4 regions of the Secundilactobacillus malefermentans genome follow, and region 2 is predicted to be linked to each of the others. Evidence: predicted binding sites of a transcription regulator. Region 2 holds the regulator's gene; each other region holds the start of a gene.
The links. Region 2 encodes Rex, which represses fermentation and respiration genes when NADH is low (regulators of the CRP and FNR family bind a similar motif). Its sites were predicted from a motif close to TTGTGAANTANTTCACAA; they were not measured.

Region 1: FGL90_RS02290 (zinc-dependent alcohol dehydrogenase family protein) is a predicted target of Rex. The motif match lies at 999-1,016, and genes of this name have one in related genera.
Region 3: FGL90_RS03640 (glycerol dehydrogenase) is a predicted target of Rex. The motif match lies at 921-938, and genes of this name have one in related genera.
Region 4: FGL90_RS03935 (NAD(P)-dependent alcohol dehydrogenase) is a predicted target of Rex. The motif match lies at 883-900, and genes of this name have one in related genera.

Annotation. Positions count from the first base shown of each region.
Region 1 covers NZ_CP042371.1:453,757-455,963, forward strand. Annotated here, with positions in the region: gene FGL90_RS02290 (zinc-dependent alcohol dehydrogenase family protein) at 1-978, opposite strand, end outside; gene FGL90_RS02295 (DMT family transporter) at 1,199-2,161, opposite strand.
Region 2 covers NZ_CP042371.1:1,539,726-1,541,932, forward strand. Annotated here, with positions in the region: gene FGL90_RS07465 (ABC-F family ATP-binding cassette domain-containing protein) at 1-546, opposite strand, end outside; gene FGL90_RS07470 (redox-sensing transcriptional repressor Rex) at 747-1,379, shown strand; gene groES (co-chaperone GroES) at 1,541-1,825, shown strand; gene groL (chaperonin GroEL) at 1,854-2,207, shown strand, end outside.
Region 3 covers NZ_CP042371.1:738,094-740,300, reverse strand. Annotated here, with positions in the region: gene FGL90_RS03640 (glycerol dehydrogenase) at 1-903, opposite strand, end outside; gene FGL90_RS03635 (nucleotidyltransferase family protein) at 1,057-1,623, shown strand; gene galE (UDP-glucose 4-epimerase GalE) at 1,637-2,207, shown strand, end outside.
Region 4 covers NZ_CP042371.1:798,460-800,666, forward strand. Annotated here, with positions in the region: gene FGL90_RS03930 (SDR family NAD(P)-dependent oxidoreductase) at 1-740, shown strand, start outside; gene FGL90_RS03935 (NAD(P)-dependent alcohol dehydrogenase) at 982-2,091, shown strand; gene FGL90_RS03940 (TetR/AcrR family transcriptional regulator) at 2,088-2,207, opposite strand, start outside.

The DNA.
Region 1 (2,207 bases), 940 kb from region 2:
ATCCTCGATATGATCTAAATCAAAGGTTTCGGTGAAGACCTTTCCAGGATTAATCTTACCGTTCAATACAGCGTCTAACAAAATAGCATTATCATGAGTTGTAACAGCAGCAATTCCACCACGAAGTCCGGTATTGCGCCAGAACAAGTCATTTGTATTCATAGTTGGTGTTTGAGGAATTCCCACTCGACCAATAACAGCTCCTGGACGACCGACTTTAACTGCGGTTTCCACGGCCAGCTCATTGCCGACACATTCAAGTACGGCATCAGCACCACCATTAGTCATTTCCAAAACTTTTTTCACTGCATCGTCGCCACGTTCTGCAACAATGTCAGTGGCACCAAATTCTTTAGCAAGTTTTTGACGATCTTCATGACGGCTCATGGCAATAATCCGCTTTGCGCCGCGAAGTTTAGAAGCAATTACACCACAAAGCCCAACGGCACCGTCACCCATAACGACTACAGTGTCACCTTCTTTAACCTCTGCGGTAGCAGCAGCATGGTAACCCGTTGCCATAACATCAGCTAAGGTCAACAGATTATTCAACATGTCATCTGAATAGTCGCTAGGTTTGCCAGGAACGGGAACCAAGCCCCAGTTGGCGTTAACGTAACGTAAATATTCAGCTTGATAGCCGTTGTTAACATTTTCTGGAACATCCATACAGTCACCATCGAAGCCGGCTAAACAAGCAGCACAGTGACCACAGCCATGGGTGAAAGGTACGATAACAAAGTCACCGGGTTTCACATTCGTCACTTCACTACCAACTTCTTCAACAATGCCGATTGCTTCATGACCCACTCGTGAACCTGATGGCATCTTATTAATACCACGGAAGAACCATAAATCTGAACCACAAACACAAGCTCTAACAATTTTAATAATCGCATCTCCGGATAATTGAATCTCGGGTTTAGCGACCTCGTGAATTTCTACTTTTCCAGGTTCCATAAAAGCTGTTGCTTTCAAAAAATCATCTCCAAATTTTATTGTTAAATTTCACACATTTGTATCATATACCCTGAAGTACACTTCAAGGCAATCCTTTTTTTAATCATCTGGTTTCTTGGATCTAATACCAGCGATTCTGATAATAAAAATTTATGAATAACGTCCGAGTCCATCAAGTGTCTTTTTGCCAAGTCGTACAAAAACAGCCCCAGACTTTATCGTCCGAAACTGATTTATACTATATTAATCTGATAACGACAACACCCAAAATCATTGTTATTAAACCAATAATTTGAATGGGCGTGATTGGGTTTCGTTTGGCATCTAACCAACCAAATTGGTCAATCAATAAACTGCCGGCCATCAAACCGATTAGGACAATGACGACGGCAAGACCGGTTCCAATCGTTGGTGCCAAATAGGCATTGCCAAGTACATATAGCGAGCCAATGACGCCGCCAATCCACATCCACCAGCGATGCTGATCTGTGGTTTCCTTGTAACGAACTTTTGGCCGCATGATTAAAACGATGATAATCAATAGCACCGTCCCAATCAAGAATGAAATAAATGCGGACTTTATCGCGGAACCGACAACAATTCCGAGATGCCCATTTATCGCCGTTTGACTAGCACTCAACATCCCAGCAAAAACACCCCAGAGTCGCCAAAGCCAACTATTCAGTCCATCTTTTCCACTCCCCTGAACATCTGCCTTTGCCTGAACATCGACCAATGCCTTTCGACTTTCAAGATAGTTTGGTAATGCAACCGTGACAATCACACCGATTAGTACCAGGAGTGCACCCAATCCCCGGCTAACCGTCAGGCGTTGAACGGCAGAACTAAACCAACCACCATTATCAATTAAAAGCCCCATCAAAATTTGTCCTAAGACCGGGAAAATAACCGTTTGAACGCTGCCGATTTTGGGAAATAGCAGAATGTTTGACGTTAGATAAATCACTCCGAAAACGCCACCTAGCCAAAGCCACCAAGGTTGACTGGAAATTGTTGTCATTCCAACGATTAAAACTTGCCCCGACGCAACCACGACAATCGCCAGAAAAATGGTCCCAATGATAAAGGAAATCAATGACGATAAAAATGGCGAACCAAATGCATCCCTTAATTTCGAATTAATGGTCGTTTGGATGGGCAATCCGAACCCAATTGTAAGGCCGATTATGATAGCTATCATTAGTTCTCCTCCGTTATGTTCGACAATTAGGTTTCCTGTTCATTAT
Region 2 (2,207 bases):
CAGTAGAAGTTTCGCAAGGGCAAGTTGTGTTTTTTGCCCACCCGATAACGTTGTAATATTACGGTCGTAGTAAGATTCATCAAACTCGAATCCATGAAGGACGCCACGAATTTCAGCTTGATAGCCAAAGCCGTTTTGTTCGCGAAACTCATGCTGTAGATGGTCGTACTGTACGGAAGTCTCTTCAAATAATTGTTCGTTCTGAATGACTTCCGGATCGCTCATCTTGGCTTCTAATTGATGAATCTTGGCTTCCATTTCAATGAGACCAGCGAAGACACTTAGCATTTCTTCCCAAACGGTTTTATCAGAATCAAGACCCGTATCCTGTGCAAGGTAGCCAATAGTTAAGCCACGTTTCATCGTCACCTGACCTTCGTCTGGAGCCTCTTCACCGGTAATAATGTGAATTAAGGTTGATTTACCTGCACCGTTTCGGCCAACTAACGCAACTCTTCCATTATCTGGCACATCTAAGTTTACATTTTCAAATAAGGGATCCGCGCCAAATCGACGAGTAACGTGTTGAACTTGTAGGAGCATAATTGCCATCAACCTTTCGTGTATAGTGAAACTATTTTATCATATTTGATTACCTATAAGACAGGGGATTCAGATAAAATTTTGCAAATCATTTCACAAGAAGGGCGTTTATGCTACAATAACTAGGAAATATAAATTCACAATCTAATTAAGTAATCAGCCAAATCGTATAGGGTGATGGAATAATCAAGGAGGGAAACATTTTGAGTGAAACCAAAATACCACGGGCAACTGCCAAACGGTTACCCATTTATTATCGTTATTTAAATATTTTAAAGGATTCAGATAAGCTGAGGGTTTCTTCAACGGAACTATCAGAAGCAGTTAAGGTTGATTCGGCTACGATTCGCCGTGATTTTTCATATTTTGGGGCTTTAGGTAAACGTGGCTACGGTTATGATGTTGAAAAATTACTTGAGTTCTTCAAGAAAATTTTAAACCAAGACACGTTAACAAACGTTGCGCTTATTGGTGTTGGTAATTTAGGGAACGCACTTCTAAACTTTAATTTCCACCAAAATAGTAACGTTCGAATTAGTGCTGCCTTTGATGTAAAAGAGGATATTGTTAATACTATTCAAAGTAGCGTTCCAATTTATCCAATGAATCAATTACAGGAACAATTAAAAGACCAACAAATTGAAGTGGTTATCATTACTGTTCCGTCTAACGTTGCACAATCAGTGACGGATGATGTCGTTAAGGGTGGCGTAAAAGGAATCTTAAACTTTACACCTCTCAGAGTGACAGTGCCAGATGATGTCCGAGTTCAAAACGTTGATTTGACGAATGAATTACAAACACTCATTTACTTCCTAGATAATTATCAGTCTTAATTTCAAAGTGATGTTGCAATGGCAACGTCACTTTTTTTGCGGAGTAAATGACTTGCATTATGATATAAAAAATCATATAGTTGTAATTGTGATTAGCACTTGAAGTATTCAAGTGCTAACAGTACAAAAAAACATAAAAAAGCTTTATTGGAGGGATTCACGTGTTAAAACCATTAGGTGATCGTGTCGTTTTAGAGGCACAAGAAGAAGAGGAACAAACTGTTGGTGGCATTGTCCTTGCAAGTAATGCGCAAGAAAAACCACAAACTGCAAAAGTAGTTGCAGTCGGCAAAGGTACTTTACTGGAAAGTGGCAAAGAAATTGCGCCCGATGTAAAAATAGGAGACACTGTTTTGTTTGACAAGTATGCAGGTACTGACGTCAAAGATGGCGACAAGTCATACTTAGTTGTTCATGGCAAAGATATCATTGCGATTGTAGAATAATAAAAAATTATTGATGAGGTGAAAATAAATGGCAAAAGAAATAAAATTCTCTGAAGACGCTCGTAGCGCTATGTTACGTGGTGTTGATCAATTAGCAAACACAGTAAAGACAACCATTGGTCCTAAGGGACGTAACGTTGTGCTCGAACAATCTTACGGTAACCCAACCATTACTAATGATGGTGTAACGATTGCAAAGGCAGTTGAGTTAAAGGATCATTTCGAAAACTTGGGTGCTAAATTAGTTGCTGAAGTTGCTTCAAAGACGAACGATATTGCTGGTGACGGAACAACAACGGCCACTGTTTTAACGCAAGCTATCGTTACTGAAGGAATGAAAAACGTGACTGCTGGTGCAAACCCTGTTGGCATTCGTCGTGGG
Region 3 (2,207 bases), 800 kb from region 2:
GTTGAAATCAACAAATTTATCGAATTCTTCTTCGGGCACGTTATCGAGCATTAATTCGCAAAGGTAGCCGTACGCAACTTTTTCACCATGCATCAACTTTTCACTTTCGCCAGTTAATGCGGTAAAGCCATCGTAAATGGCGTGGGCGGCAGCTAATCCTGAACTTTCAAATCCTAAACCACTGAGTAACGTGTTTGATTCAACAACGGTCTCAAGTGATGAGGTCACAACCTGACCTCTAACAGCAGCGACCGCCTGAGCGCCATGTTTGAACAAATTGTCCGCACAGGTTTGCGCAATTGCGAGGGATGCCAAAGTTGGCGATTCACCGAGCATTGATTTGTTATAACCGCGGGCGACGTCTTGGGCTTCGATGTTAGTGGCCATTGCGTCACCAATTCCGGAAATGAGCATACGGACGGGGGCGTGACTGACCACCTCGGTATCAACAAGGACAAGGTCCGGGTTCTTTGAGTAGAAAGCGTAATTTTTAAATTTACCATCTGGTGTATACATGACGGAAAGGGCGGAACAGGGCGCATCCGTTGAGGCGACTGTTGGTAAAATAGCAACTGGAATCTGCAATTCGTCAGCGATGTTCTTTGCTGAATCCAGGGTTTTACCGCCACCAAGACCAATGATAAAGTCATTTTGGTGCTCCTGGCCAATGCCAACGACTCTGGCAGTTTCTTCATCAGAGGCTTCACCGACAAATGAGACCCGTTTGACAGTGAACTTTTCGGACTCAAGCGTCTCTTTCAACTCTTGACCAACGATTTTATAAACCACGTTGTCGCAAAGAAGTAGCGGACTCTTTCCCAATGGTTCTAGGTATTTCTTGGGATCCTTAAAAACGCCTTTACCTTGAACATAGTGAGCAGGACTTGCAAATTCTCTTGCCATAATGAAGCCTCCTTAAATTGTGAAAACGATTACAATATCATTATAGAGGCTTCACTTATTTATTTCAAATAGGGCGTTAAAGATTAACCTTTTATTCCGAAAATGGATTAGAATGAGGTACAACAAATAACTAATTATTAAGGGGATAATTAGATGGAAAATTATGAAAGAAAGCTCAAGGCCTGGATAAAGGGAGACACGCAGCTGATGACTGAATTGCGTGCAGTCCAGTCGCTGCATCTAAAACAGGGAATGATTGCAGCGGGCGCAATTCGCCGATTGGCCTGGAACAAGATAACCAATCGACATGTCGAATCAACCGGTGACGTGGACGTTGTTTTTTATGATAAAACGTTAGCGTATGATGACAACCGCAAAATCGAAAAAGAGTTAAGTGAAAGCCTACCGGAAGTTAAGTGGGAAGCAAAGAACGAGGTGTACATGAACACCCATAATTTTGACGATATGGCACCTTTTAAATCAGCGCCAGATGCGTTAGCCCACTTCCCAGAAGCGTGCACTGCGGTGGGTGCTTATTTGGATGATAAAGAGGAAGTTCAATTAGTGGCACCGTTGGGGATAACCGTGCTATTTGACTTGCTCGTCATTCCTAGTCCATCGTTTGCCTGCGACCGAAAACGGAAAGAGGTATACTTAGATAGGATAAACGAAAAAAACTGGCAGCAAGATTGGCCAGAATTAAAGATTCAACATCACTAGGAGGATTTATTTAATGTCAATACTCGTTACTGGAGGTGCTGGTTACATTGGATCACACACGGTTGACCAGCTTATCGAACAAAATGAAAAAGTTGTGGTGGTTGATAATTTATCAACCGGCCACAAGGCAGCTGTGAATGAAAAGGCCACCTTTTATGAAGGTGACACTCGCGATGAAGCATTTATGGATAGCGTTTTTAAGAATGAATCCATTACGGGCGTCATTCACGTCGCCGCTTTTTCAATCGTACCGGAATCGATGAAAAATCCACTTAAATATTTTGATAATAATACGGTCGGATTCGTGAAGTTGCTCGAATCGATGAATAAAAATAACGTTCGCAACTTGGTCTTTTCTTCAACGGCGGCCGTCTATGGTGAGCCCCGTCAAATTCCGATTAAGGAAAGCGACCCTAAAGTCCCAACTAATCCATATGGCGAAAGCAAACTCCTCATGGAAAAAATCGTTCGTTGGGCAAACGAGGCTTACGGCATTAAGTTTGTGGCACTTCGCTACTTTAACGTTGCGGGTGCAAAGCCCGATGGCAGTATTGGTGAGGACCATAATCCGGAAACGCATTTAC
Region 4 (2,207 bases), 740 kb from region 2:
CTATTATTACTGGTGCTGCAAAAGGTATGGGAGAAGCTACCGCAAAACTCTTTGCTGAAGCAAAAGCAAAAGTAATTGTCGCAGATTTAGACGACGATTTAGGCCAAAAAGTTGCTGATGAAATCAACGCAGCTGGAAATACGGCCACTTACGTTCATACAAATATTTCAGATAGTAAACAAGTACAAGCACTCATAAAGTCAACAGTTGATACTTATGGAAAATTAGATGTAGCAATAAATAATGCCGCTCTAATGCCTGACAATGCACCCGTTACAGAATTTGACGAAGACTATTGGGATAAGTTAATTGCTGTTGACCTTAAGGGAACTGCTCTCTGCTTGAAGTACGAGCTTCAGCAGATGATTAAGCAAGGAAACGGTGGATCAATTGTTAATATTTCCTCTGTATCTGGCTTCCGACCACAACCAAATAATCTAATTTATGTCGCAGCCAAGCACGGCGTTCGTGGCATGACCAAGGTTGCTGCTCTAGAGAACGGAAAGTACAACATTAGAGTTAATAGTTTAGCACCCGGGGCGATTGATACGCCAATGCTGCACGACTCTTTGAAACTAACTGGTCAAGATCCTAAAGAATTGGCAAATGCACTAAGCGAACTCGGACGATTTGGTGATCCACGTGAGATTGCTCAAGGTAGTCTATATCTTGCTTCAGATATGGCATCATATGTGACAGGAACAACACTTGCAGTTGACGCAGGATTTACAAATATGTAATCCTCAAATACTAAAAACGGATCAATTCTTCCTGAATTGGTCCGTTTTTCATGAGAGATATTAGTTATTGAGAAGACATTATCTACGTTACTCAGTAATCTGCATTAGTATTGCCATATTCAGTTTCAAACCTGAGATTCGATTTTGAAATCGTTTACAAATCCCCCAATCTGTCCAGTAACTTCACTTAAATCTTTCATATAATATACCTGTGAATAATTTATCAAAGTGAGGGATAACTATGAAAATTAAAGCAGCAGTTTCACTCGTTCAAGATGATCCACTGGTTATGAAGACGGTGGATTTAGATGATCATTTAAACGGACACGAAGTTTTAATCAAAACAGTTGGTAGTGGTATTTGTGGCGCGGATATTTCTGAAACCCACGGAGGACCTACTGGATACGCCCCTATTCCAATGATTATGGGTCATGAGGGTTCTGGGATTGTTGAAAAAGTTGGTAGTGATGTCGATGAATTCGTTCCCGGCGATCACGTCGTTGTTTCGTATGCGAGTTGTGGCACCTGTAAACAATGTGTTGAGGGTCGCCCATATGCCTGCGAACGGATGAATGAGCTTAATTTCGAAGGTAAGGATATGGATGGCGGTACCCGCTATTCACTAGAGGGCAAACCACTTAGCTCCTTCTTCCAAGCTTCCTCATTTGGCGACCATATGAAAGCTTTAGACCGGAACGTTGTTAAAGTAGATAAGGATGTCGATTTAACAATTCTTGGACCATTAGGATGTGGCCTGCAAACTGGATCTGGCACAGTTTTGAATTCCTTAAAACCTGCTCCGGGTGAAGGAATCATCATCTTTGGTACAGGTACAGTTGGCTTAGCAGCCATCATGGGTGCCAAAGTAGCTCACTGTGATCCAATCATCGCCGTTGATGTGTTTGATAGTCGTTTGGAAATGGCTAAAGAACTTGGCGCAACTCACGTAATTAATAGTAAAAATATTCCGGATGTGCCAACCGAAGTTCAAAAGATTGCCAAAGGTGGCGTCGAATATGGTGTCGTTTCAGCTGGCGTCAACGGTTTGGCTGAACAAGCTGTTCGTTCAGTTGGAATCCATGGCGAAGTTGCCATTGTTGGTGGCGCTATTGAAGGCAAATTCAACATGGCAATGGATTTCTTGGTTCCCGCCAAAACGGTCAAAGGTGTTCTTCAGGGAGACTCACTTCCAAAGATTTACATCCCCCGTTTAATCAATTTATACAAACAGGGACTATTCCCATTTGATAAACTCGTTAAATTCTATGATTTCGATGACATCAATCAAGCGATGGAAGATTCCTCGAATGGCAAGGTCGTCAAACCAATTCTGAAGATTGCTGAAGTTTAATTAAATAAATCTCGTCCATAATTTGTGATGGTCAGAAAAGTGCTGATAGCCTCCTTTTCTGGCCATTTTTTGTATTCGTCAATTAGGGTAAATTTCAAGAAACTAAAAGTAGCCCC